One region of the Nocardioides sp. P5_C9_2 genome, then DNA from elsewhere that is predicted to be linked to it. Evidence: predicted binding sites of a transcription regulator. Region 1 holds the regulator's gene; the other holds the start of a gene.
What was found. The regulator LexA, encoded in region 1, represses DNA repair genes until DNA is damaged. The targets are predictions, from matches to a motif close to TCGAACANNTGTTCGA.

Region 1 (4,292 bases):
GGCCCTGCAGCACCAGCTGGTCGAGCGCGACATCCCGCGCCTCGTCGAGGCCGTGGCCGGTGCGAGCGGGGGGAGCAAGGTCGACACGTCGTACGCCGTGCTCAAGGGCCGGTCCAACTACGCCTGCCTGCACCGCATCCGCGAGGGTGTGCCCGACGACCAGGGGGCCCTGGTCGACGTCCCCGTCGGGTCGATGGCCGAGAAGATCCTCGAGCTTCGCGGCTGGGCGGAGCAGGAGGCCGAGGACGGCGGCACCGGCGAGCGCGACAACGCCCCGCGGCACACCGACCGCGAGTGGCGTCAGGTGAGCGTCAACCACCGTGAGTGCCTGGGCGCGGCAAAGTGCCCGTTCGGCCAGGAGTGCTTCGCCGAGCTGGCCCGGGAGAAGGCGCAGCGCTCCCACCTCATCGTCACCAACCACTCCCTGCTGGCCATCGACGCGATCGAGGGCGTGCCGATGATCCCGGAGTACGACGCCGTGGTCATCGACGAGGCCCACGAGCTCACCGCGCGGGTCACCCAGGCGGCCACCGACGAGCTGGCGGTGGGCGACGTCGAGCGCGCGGCCCGCCGCTCCCAGCGGATCGTCGAGGACGACTCGGCCGACGCGTTGGCGGAGGCCGCCGACGCGCTCTCGGACGCCTTCGAGGCCACCATGGCCGGCCGGATCGAGCGGATGCCCGAGCAGCTCGGCTCCGCCCTGGCGCTGGTGCGTGACGCGGCGCGGACCTGCCTCTCGGCGTACCCCCGCGAGACGCCCGGCGACGGCGACGCCGACCCCGGGCGCGCCCAGGCCAAGGGGATGGTGCAGGACGTCTTCGCCAACGCGGAGCGGATGGCCGCCGATCTCGAGTCCGACGTCCTGTGGCTGAGCGAGCCGCCGCCGCAGGCGTCCACCCGCATCCCGGCGCGCCTGCACGTCGCGCCGCTGCAGGTGTGGGGCCAGATGCGCGACAAGCTGCTGTCCGACAAGACGGTGGTCTTCACCAGCGCCACCCTGATGCTGGGTGGCGACTTCAACGCCGTGGCCAGCTCGATCGGCCTCAAGCCCACCGAGCGGGTCGTGACAGTGTCCTCGGACTCCGAGGACGCCCCCGACGGGGTCCTGCCGTGGCGGGGCATCGACGTCGGTTCGCCGTTCGACTACGGCCAGCAGGCCATCCTGTACGTCGCCCGCCACCTCCCGCCGCCCGGCCGCGACGGTCTGGTCAAGTCCCAGCTCGACGAGATCTGCGAGCTGGTGGACGCCGCCGACGGCCGCACGCTGGGGCTCTTCTCCTCGCGGCGGGCCGCGGAGGCGGCGGCCGAGCACGTCCGGGAGAAGCTGCCGCACCTGACGACCCTGGCGCAGGGGGACGCCCAGCTCCCCGAGCTGGCCAAGCAGTTCGTCGAGGACCCGCACACCATCCTCTTCGGCACCCTGTCGCTGTGGCAGGGCCTCGACGTCCCTGGGGACACCTGCCAGCTCGTCCTCATCGACCGGATCCCCTTCCCCCGCCCCGACGACCCGCTGATGTCGGCGCGGCAGCGGGCGGCCGACAAGGCGGGTGGCAACGGCTTCATGCAGGTGGCCGCCACCCACGCCGCCCTCCTCCTGGCCCAGGGGGCGGGCCGGCTGATCCGGACCACCACCGACCGCGGCGTGGTCGCGGTGCTGGATCCCCGCCTGGCGACCGCCCGCTACGGTGGGTTCCTCAAGGCCTCGCTGCCGCCGATGTGGACCACCACCGACCCGGCCCTCGTCCGCAAGGCCCTCGCACGGCTCGCGGCCGGCTGAGGTCGGCTCCGTCAGGCGTCTCCCGGGGAGCGGTGACCGAGCCACCATCCTGGTCGCGTGGACGTGGGTGGCGCACAGCCCCCGGGCGAGTCATCCGCCGCGGGAGGGCCGACGGTCCGCCAGGCGATGAGCACGACGGCCCAGCCGGCCACCACGTCGAGCGTCCAGTGGTTGCCGGTCCCCACCACGACGACGGCGGTGAGGATCGCGTGCGTCCAGGCGAGGGCGGCGACCCAGCGGCGTCGTACGACGTGACTCACCGCGAGCGCCACCCACAGCGCCCAGCCGGCGTGCATGCTCGGGAACGCCGCGAGCTGGTTGGTCAGCCAGCCCAGTCCCTGGGGGGYGGACGCCTCGCCGCCCCACCAGCCCGCCGCCGAGTGCACGGCCAGCAGGTCGGTCCATCCGGCGAGCATCCTCGGGGGTGCGGTCGGCATCGCGAGGTAGGCGACCAGGGCCACGGCGGTGCTGCCGACCAGGGCGAGCCGCGCGGGTGCGTACGCCTCCCGGTGCCGGTGGAACAGCCAGACCACGACGAGGAGGGTGAGCACGTAGTGGGCGCCGGCGTAGTAGAAGGACGCGGCCACCCCGACCACGTCGTGCTCGAGGAACCAGCCGTTGAGGGCGCCCTCGAGGTCGAGGTGCAGGGCGCGTTCGACATCGAGGATCCGCAGGGCGCGGGTCAGGGCCGGAGCCAGAGTGTCGTCGGCCAGCACCCGGCTGAGGGCGTAGCCGACGTAGACCAGGGCGAGGACGCCCAGCTCGCGCAGTCCGTCCCGGGGCTTCGGTGAGACAGCGACCGTCGTCCTGGCTGTGGCGGCCGCGGCGAGAGAAGTCACTCGACCAGTGAACGTCGCCGGGCGCCCGATTGCATCAGGTATTTCCCGGTCCTTCCCCCGACTGAGGTATGGAGGAAGCCCCGAGGCGCCGTCACATGCGGCGCAGGACCGCGGTCACCTTGCCGAGGATCGTGGCGTGGGTGCCGTCGATCGGGTCGTAGGCGTCGTTGTGGGGGAGCAGCCACACGTGGCCGTCCTTGCGCTGGAACGTCTTGACCGTCGCCTCGCCGTCGATCATCGCGGCCACGACGTCGCCGTTGGCGGCCGTCTGCTCCTGGCGGATGACCACGTAGTCGCCGTCGCAGATGGCAGCGTCGATCATCGAGTCGCCGGAGACCTCGAGCAGGAAGAGGGTGCCCTCGCCGACCAGCGACTTGGGAAGCGGGAAGACCTCCTGGATCTGCTCCTCCGCCAGGATCGGTCCGCCGGCCGCGATGCGACCGACCATCGGGACGTACGTCGCGGGAGGAGCGGTGTTGCCGATGTCGGTCTCGTCGATGCTCGACTCGTCCGCGCTGGAGAGGGAGCGACGGGCGGCCATCACCTCGGGGAGGAAGACCTCGATCGCGCGCGGCCGGTTGGGGTCGCGCTTGAGGAAGCCCTTCTCCTCCAGCACCTTGAGCTGGTGCGCGACGCTCGAGGAGCTGGTGAGCCCGACCGCGGCACCGATCTCACGCATGCTGGGCGGGTAGCCCCGGGTCTCGATGGCATCCTTGATGGTCGCCAGGACGCGCTGCTGGCGCGGGGTCAGTCCGGTCGCGTCCGGCGGCCCGTCGGGCATCTCGACGACCTTGCCGCTGCGGTCCTTGCTGGCCATCCGTTTCCTCCTGCTGCTGGGCCCGTCTCATTGCGTGGCCCAACCGTAGTCCTGTCGCGGACCCGACTTCAAACATTTGTTCGAACCGCGTGTCGAGCTCTGCGTGGCCCTCAGCCCCTCGAACAAATGTTCGCCCACCCCCTTGCGTCGTTCGAACACACGCTCTACTCTCGAACACGTGCTCGATCGAACGTCTGAGCGATTCACCTCGTTGTCGGTGGCTCCCTCTAGACACGGCACCAGAACACAAGCGATCGACACCACCTATCGGCTGACTCTTCCCCTGGAGGCCACCATGAGCACCGCCACCTTCTCTCCCGCCTTTGCCCCGACCCGCGCCGCCCGGACCGCCCGGACCGTCTCGCCCTCCGGCGCTCGGCAGTCGTCCGTGCGGCTGACGCGTCGCGGCCGGCTCGTCGTCCTCGTGGCGGCGCTTGCCCTCGTGCTGCTCGCGGGCTTCTTCCTCGGCTCGGTCGCCGTCGGCACCGACGAGGCCGGGCAGGCGCCCGCCACCGAGATCGTGATGGTCGAGCCCGGGCAGAGCCTGTGGAGCATCGCCTCCGAGCTCACCGACGGCGGCGACGTCCGCACCACCATGCGCGAGATCGAGCGGCTCAACGCCCTCGACACCGTCGCCATCTCCGCGGGGCAGAAGCTCCGCGTGCCGGTCAGCAACGACTGACCTTCCAGTTTTCCGCCAGCCGACTCGACCCCGGCTGGCGGGACCGGGGAAGACAAGGAGCGGGCCCATCGGGCCCGCTCCTTGCGGCATTTCGGGGGCCCCGTGGGTCGGTTCGGCCGTGCGCTGCGACCTGAGTCACCGGGTGACTCAGGTTCCAGCGGAGGTCTGGTGCCGTGC
Region 2 (4,659 bases), on a different contig from region 1:
CGCTCGTCGGCGTGGTCGCGGCGACGAGCGACGAGGCCGGCCAGCTCCATCCGCCGCAGGAGCGGGGTCAGGGTGCCGTGGTCGAGGCGCAACGCGTCGGACAGGTGCCGGACGGTGCTGCTCCCCTCCTCCCACAGCACGATCAGCACGAGGTACTGCGGATACGTGAGACCCAGCCCCGAGAGCACCGGGCGGTACGCCGCGGTGACGGCTCGCGACGCGGCGTACAGGTCGAAGCACAGCTGCTCCGACAAAGCCGGAGTGAGGGCCGGAGTGAGGGCCGGGGCGAGTGCCGGGGTGTCGGTGTCGGCCATGGCGCCCATCTTCGCACGACGTGCGCTACCTTGTCCCCAATCCCCTTGTGCGCAAGGTATTCGTCGGCCCTCCTGTCGACCCGAGGACCCCGAGGACCCCCATGCCCCGCACGACCCACCCCTCCGCCGGAGCGACCCCGCTCGACCTGGTGCTGGTCGCCGTCGGTGACGGCGACGCCGAGGCCTTCGCCGAGCTGTACGACGCCGTGGCGCCACGCGTGCACGGGTTCGTCCTGCGCGTCCTGCGCGACCCGCACCAGGCCGAGGAGGTCACCCAGGAGGTCCTGCTGGAGGTCTGGCGGAGCGGCTCGCGCTACGACCCCGCCCGCGGCAGCGCGCTGGCCTGGACGATGACCGTCGCGCACCGCCGGGCCGTCGACCGGGTGCGCTCGAGCGAGGCCGGGCGCCGACGCGAGACGGCGTGGGACGACCGGAGCACCGAGCGCGAGGCGGACGACACCTTCGCCGTGGCGCACGCCCACGAGCGGGCCAGGGTGGTCCGGGAGGCCTTGGCGTCCCTCACCCCGGTCCAGCGCGAGGCGATCGAGCTCGCCTACTACGGCTCCCGCACGCACACCGAGGTCTCGCAGCTGATGAGCGCGCCACTGGGGACCACCAAGACCCGCATCCGCGACGGCCTCACCCGGCTCCGCGACCTGCTCGTCGTCCCGGTCGCCGAGCCCGCGTAGTCGCGAGCGGGCACTTCCTTGCGCGCTCAGCGCGCTGAGCGGGCACTTCCTGACCCGATCTCCGGCGTACGCCGCCGGCCCACCTCCGTGAGGACATGGTCGCCAACGCAGCCGTTGACGCCCGAACTGTCGTGCCGATGTGGGCACCGTCAGCGAGGATCGGTAGCCAGCACGTCCGAACTTCGATCCTTCCCGGGCCGCCCTGAGCGAGTACGAGAGCCGGACCCTCCGGGGATTTCGCTGGTGGTCGACGGCAGACCTGTGTCACCACCAAGACCGCCAGGAGTGTCACCCATGTCCTGATGCAGAACTGTCACCGATGTCTTGAGAGATGACAGTGAGGATCCCCCATTGTGAGGATGTCACTCGAACACCTGTTCGACTAGCGTGGTCCTCAGATGCCGGACCCGCTCGGAGGACCGGCCTCACGGCCGATCAGCGGGGGGCAGGGATGACGAGTGGACACCTGGTCCAGGACGCCGTCGAGGCGATCTCAGCGGCCCTGGACAAGGTCGCCGGCGTCGAGCTCCTCTACCTCGCACCCGCCGAGAAGGCCGAGGCGCTGGTCGAGCTGGCGCGACTCGAGTCGCGGGTGACGTCGGTCCGGTTGCGGTTGATGGCGGTGTCTGAGGATGTCGCCGAGGAGGCCGGTGATCGGGATGTGGCGGCGTGGTTCGGGCGGACCGTGCGGGCCGACCGGCGGCCGGCGCGTCGGGACCTGACGTTGGCGCAGTCGCTGGAGCACCGCTGGTCGTTGCTGGCCGAAGGTTTCGGGTCCGGGGAGGTGTCGACCGCGCAGGCCGACGTGATCGCTCGGGCGTTGGACGACCTTCCCGACAAGACCCCGGCCGACACCGTCGCTACCGCCGAGCGGGTGCTCGTCGAGCACGCCGCCACCTTCACCCCGCACGAGCTACGGGTTCTGGGCAGTCGGATCCTCGACGTCMTCGCKCCCGAGGTSGGTGAGGACCAGGAACGCAAGCGACTCGAGGACGAGGAKCGCCYCGCCCGCAAGACCACCAGCCTCACCACCCGCTCCCACGGCGACGGGACCACCACCATCCGGATCCGGGTCCCCGACGCCACCGCCGGYCGGTTGATGACCTACCTCCACGCCTGGACCAARCCCCGCAAGGCAGACGGGACTGGGGGCGGCACCGGCGGGGCCGACGCGTCCTCGTCCGTGCCCTACTCCACCCGCCTCGGCCATGCYTTCTGCTCACTGCTCGAGCACCTCGACCCGACGAAGCTGCCCGTCCACGGCGGGACCGCGACCACCGTGGTGGTGACGATGGACTTCGACGCGCTGATGCGTGGTCTCGGGGTCGCGACCACCAGCACCGGTGACCGGATCACCGCCGCCGACGCCCGCCGGCTGGCGTGCACCGCGAAGATCATCCCCGCCGTCCTCGGCGGCACGTCCGAGATCCTCGACCTCGGCCGCTCCCAACGCCTGTATCAGGCCGCCCAGCGCAGGGCCATGGGCCTGCGTGACGGCGGCTGCCGCGCCGAAGGCTGCGACATCCCCGCCGCCTGGTGCGAAGCCCACCACCTGACCCCCTGGTCCCAGGGCGGSAAGACCGACCTCGCCGACGGCGTCCTCCTCTGCTCCCACCATCACCACCGCGCCCACGACGACCGCTACCTCCACGACCGACTCCCCGACGGKGACCTCCGCTTCCACCGACGGCCGTAGGCCCGGTCGGCGCCGGGTCCTATCGTGGGTGGCTGATGCATGGAGGGGGAACCATGGGACATCGAGCACTCCTGTCACCACGCGCCCAGGCCGCGCTCGTCCTGGCGCCGCTCGTCCTGGTGGGCGCGGCGCTGGCCGCCGTCCAGCCCGTCGCCGCGGCCGGGCCGACGTGCGACGGACGGATCCCCACGATCGTGGGGACGGAGGGCGCCGACACGTTGACCGGCACGCCCGGTGACGACGTCATCGCCGGCCTCGGTGGCCGCGACGTCATCGACGGCGGCGCGGGCGCGGACCTCGTCTGCGGCGATGCCGGCCCCGACGAGATCACCGGCGGCGAGGGCGACGACCGCCTGTTCGGCGGCACCAACGGCCGGCTCAACGTGTTCGAGAGCGGGCCCGAGCCCGCCGGCGACGTGCTGGTCCCGGGTCCGGGCGACGACCTGGTCGACCTGGGCGTCAACACGGTGCTGCGCGCCGACGGGTGGAACCCGCCCGACACCCTCGACTACGGCGGCTCCGGCGCGGGCGTGACCGTCGACCTCGTCGCCGGGACGGCGACCGGCCAGGGGACGGACACGCTGGTCGTCGCGCAGCCCCAGCCCACGATCGGGTACGTCGTCGAGCTGCTGGGATCGCCGTACGCCGACCACCTCCTCGGCACCGACGACGCCGACCAGCTCATCGGCAACGGTGGTGGCGACCGGATCGAGGCCCGGGGCGGCGACGACCTGGTCCTCAACGCCTGGGACGAGTACTCGCCGCCGCCGGGTGAGCCGGCCGACGACGTCTTCGACGGCGGTGCCGGCGATGACTCCCTCGACTCGACCGGCGGCGCCGACGTGCTGATCGGCGGGCCGGGACGCGACCACCTCCGCAAGGAGCGCGGCGCGACCACCGTCGACGGCGGGCCCGACGCCGACGTGCTCGAGCTCTACCTGTCCCCGGGGCGTCACACCGTGTCCGGCGGCGACGGTACCGACGAGATCTCCGTCTCCGTGCTGCGTCACGGCTCCCCGCGCAGTCCCGCGTGGGGCGTCTTCGACCATGCCCGCGGCTCCTTCCGCGCGGGCACCCCGGCCGGGAGCCGCACCCGCGTCGCCGTCGACTCGGTGGAGCGGGTCACGATGCCCGGCGCGCCGGGACGATGGACCTACCTCGGCACGCCTGGGGACGACCGCGTGCGGTCCGGAGCGGCGTACACCGCCAAGGGACGCGGGGGCGACGACCGCATCGAGGGCTCGTACGCCGACGACGTGCTGCTCGGCGGTGCGGGCCGCGACCGGGTCCGCGGGCACCGCGGGACCGACCGCTGCCGGGCCGAGGTCGTGCACGGATGCGAGTGATCCAGCGGGAACACAGGCGGGTTCTCGCACGTTCGTACAGTCGTGCACCTGAGTAAGGTGGGTGTACCCAGTCAGGCCTCCAAGGAGAGACCATGAAGAGCAACAACCCGATCTTTGCCCGGTCCGAAGAGTTCAACGGCACGGGCTCCAACGCCTACGGCAACCAGACCTACGCCGGCGGTGGCCAGTCCCACCCCGGCTACGGCCAGACGCAGACGTCCTCGTACGGCGCGACCGACCCGTCCCAGTGGGGCACCGGCACGCCGACCACCCCGGAGGTCGACGGCGGGCGGATGACGGTCGACTCCGTCGTGCAGAAGACCGCGATCTCGCTGTTCGTCGTCATCGCGACCGCCGCCGCCACCTGGCTCTGGACCGGTGACCTCGACGCGAGCCCGGACAACGTCAACAAGCTGTACCTCGCCCTCATGGTGGGCTCGTTCGGCGCGTTCGGGTTGTCGATGCTCAACTCCTTCAAGCGGGTGATCAGCCCGGCCCTGGTGATCGCCTTCGCGGCGCTCGAGGGTGTCGCGCTGGGTGCGTTCTCGAAGTTCATCGACGCCACCTTCGTCGCGGACAGCTCCACCGGACTGGCCGACAACATCGTGGTGCAG

Region 2: a site for LexA is predicted at 1,370-1,385, ahead of ACXJKL_RS03395 (DUF222 domain-containing protein). Genes of this name have one in related genera too.

What each region holds. Positions count from the first base shown of each region.
Region 1 covers NZ_JBFUMD010000005.1:21,113-25,404, forward strand. The annotation lists gene ACXJKL_RS00645 (ATP-dependent DNA helicase) at 1-1,777, shown strand, start outside; gene ACXJKL_RS00650 (phosphatase PAP2 family protein) at 1,789-2,616, opposite strand; gene lexA (transcriptional repressor LexA) at 2,708-3,433, opposite strand; gene ACXJKL_RS00660 (LysM peptidoglycan-binding domain-containing protein) at 3,729-4,115, shown strand.
Region 2 covers NZ_JBFUMD010000035.1:7,495-12,153, reverse strand. The annotation lists gene ACXJKL_RS03405 (MarR family winged helix-turn-helix transcriptional regulator) at 1-314, opposite strand, end outside; gene sigK (ECF RNA polymerase sigma factor SigK) at 416-1,003, shown strand; gene ACXJKL_RS03395 (DUF222 domain-containing protein) at 1,455-2,699, shown strand; gene ACXJKL_RS03390 (calcium-binding protein) at 2,753-4,045, shown strand; gene ACXJKL_RS03385 (Bax inhibitor-1/YccA family protein) at 4,138-4,659, shown strand, end outside.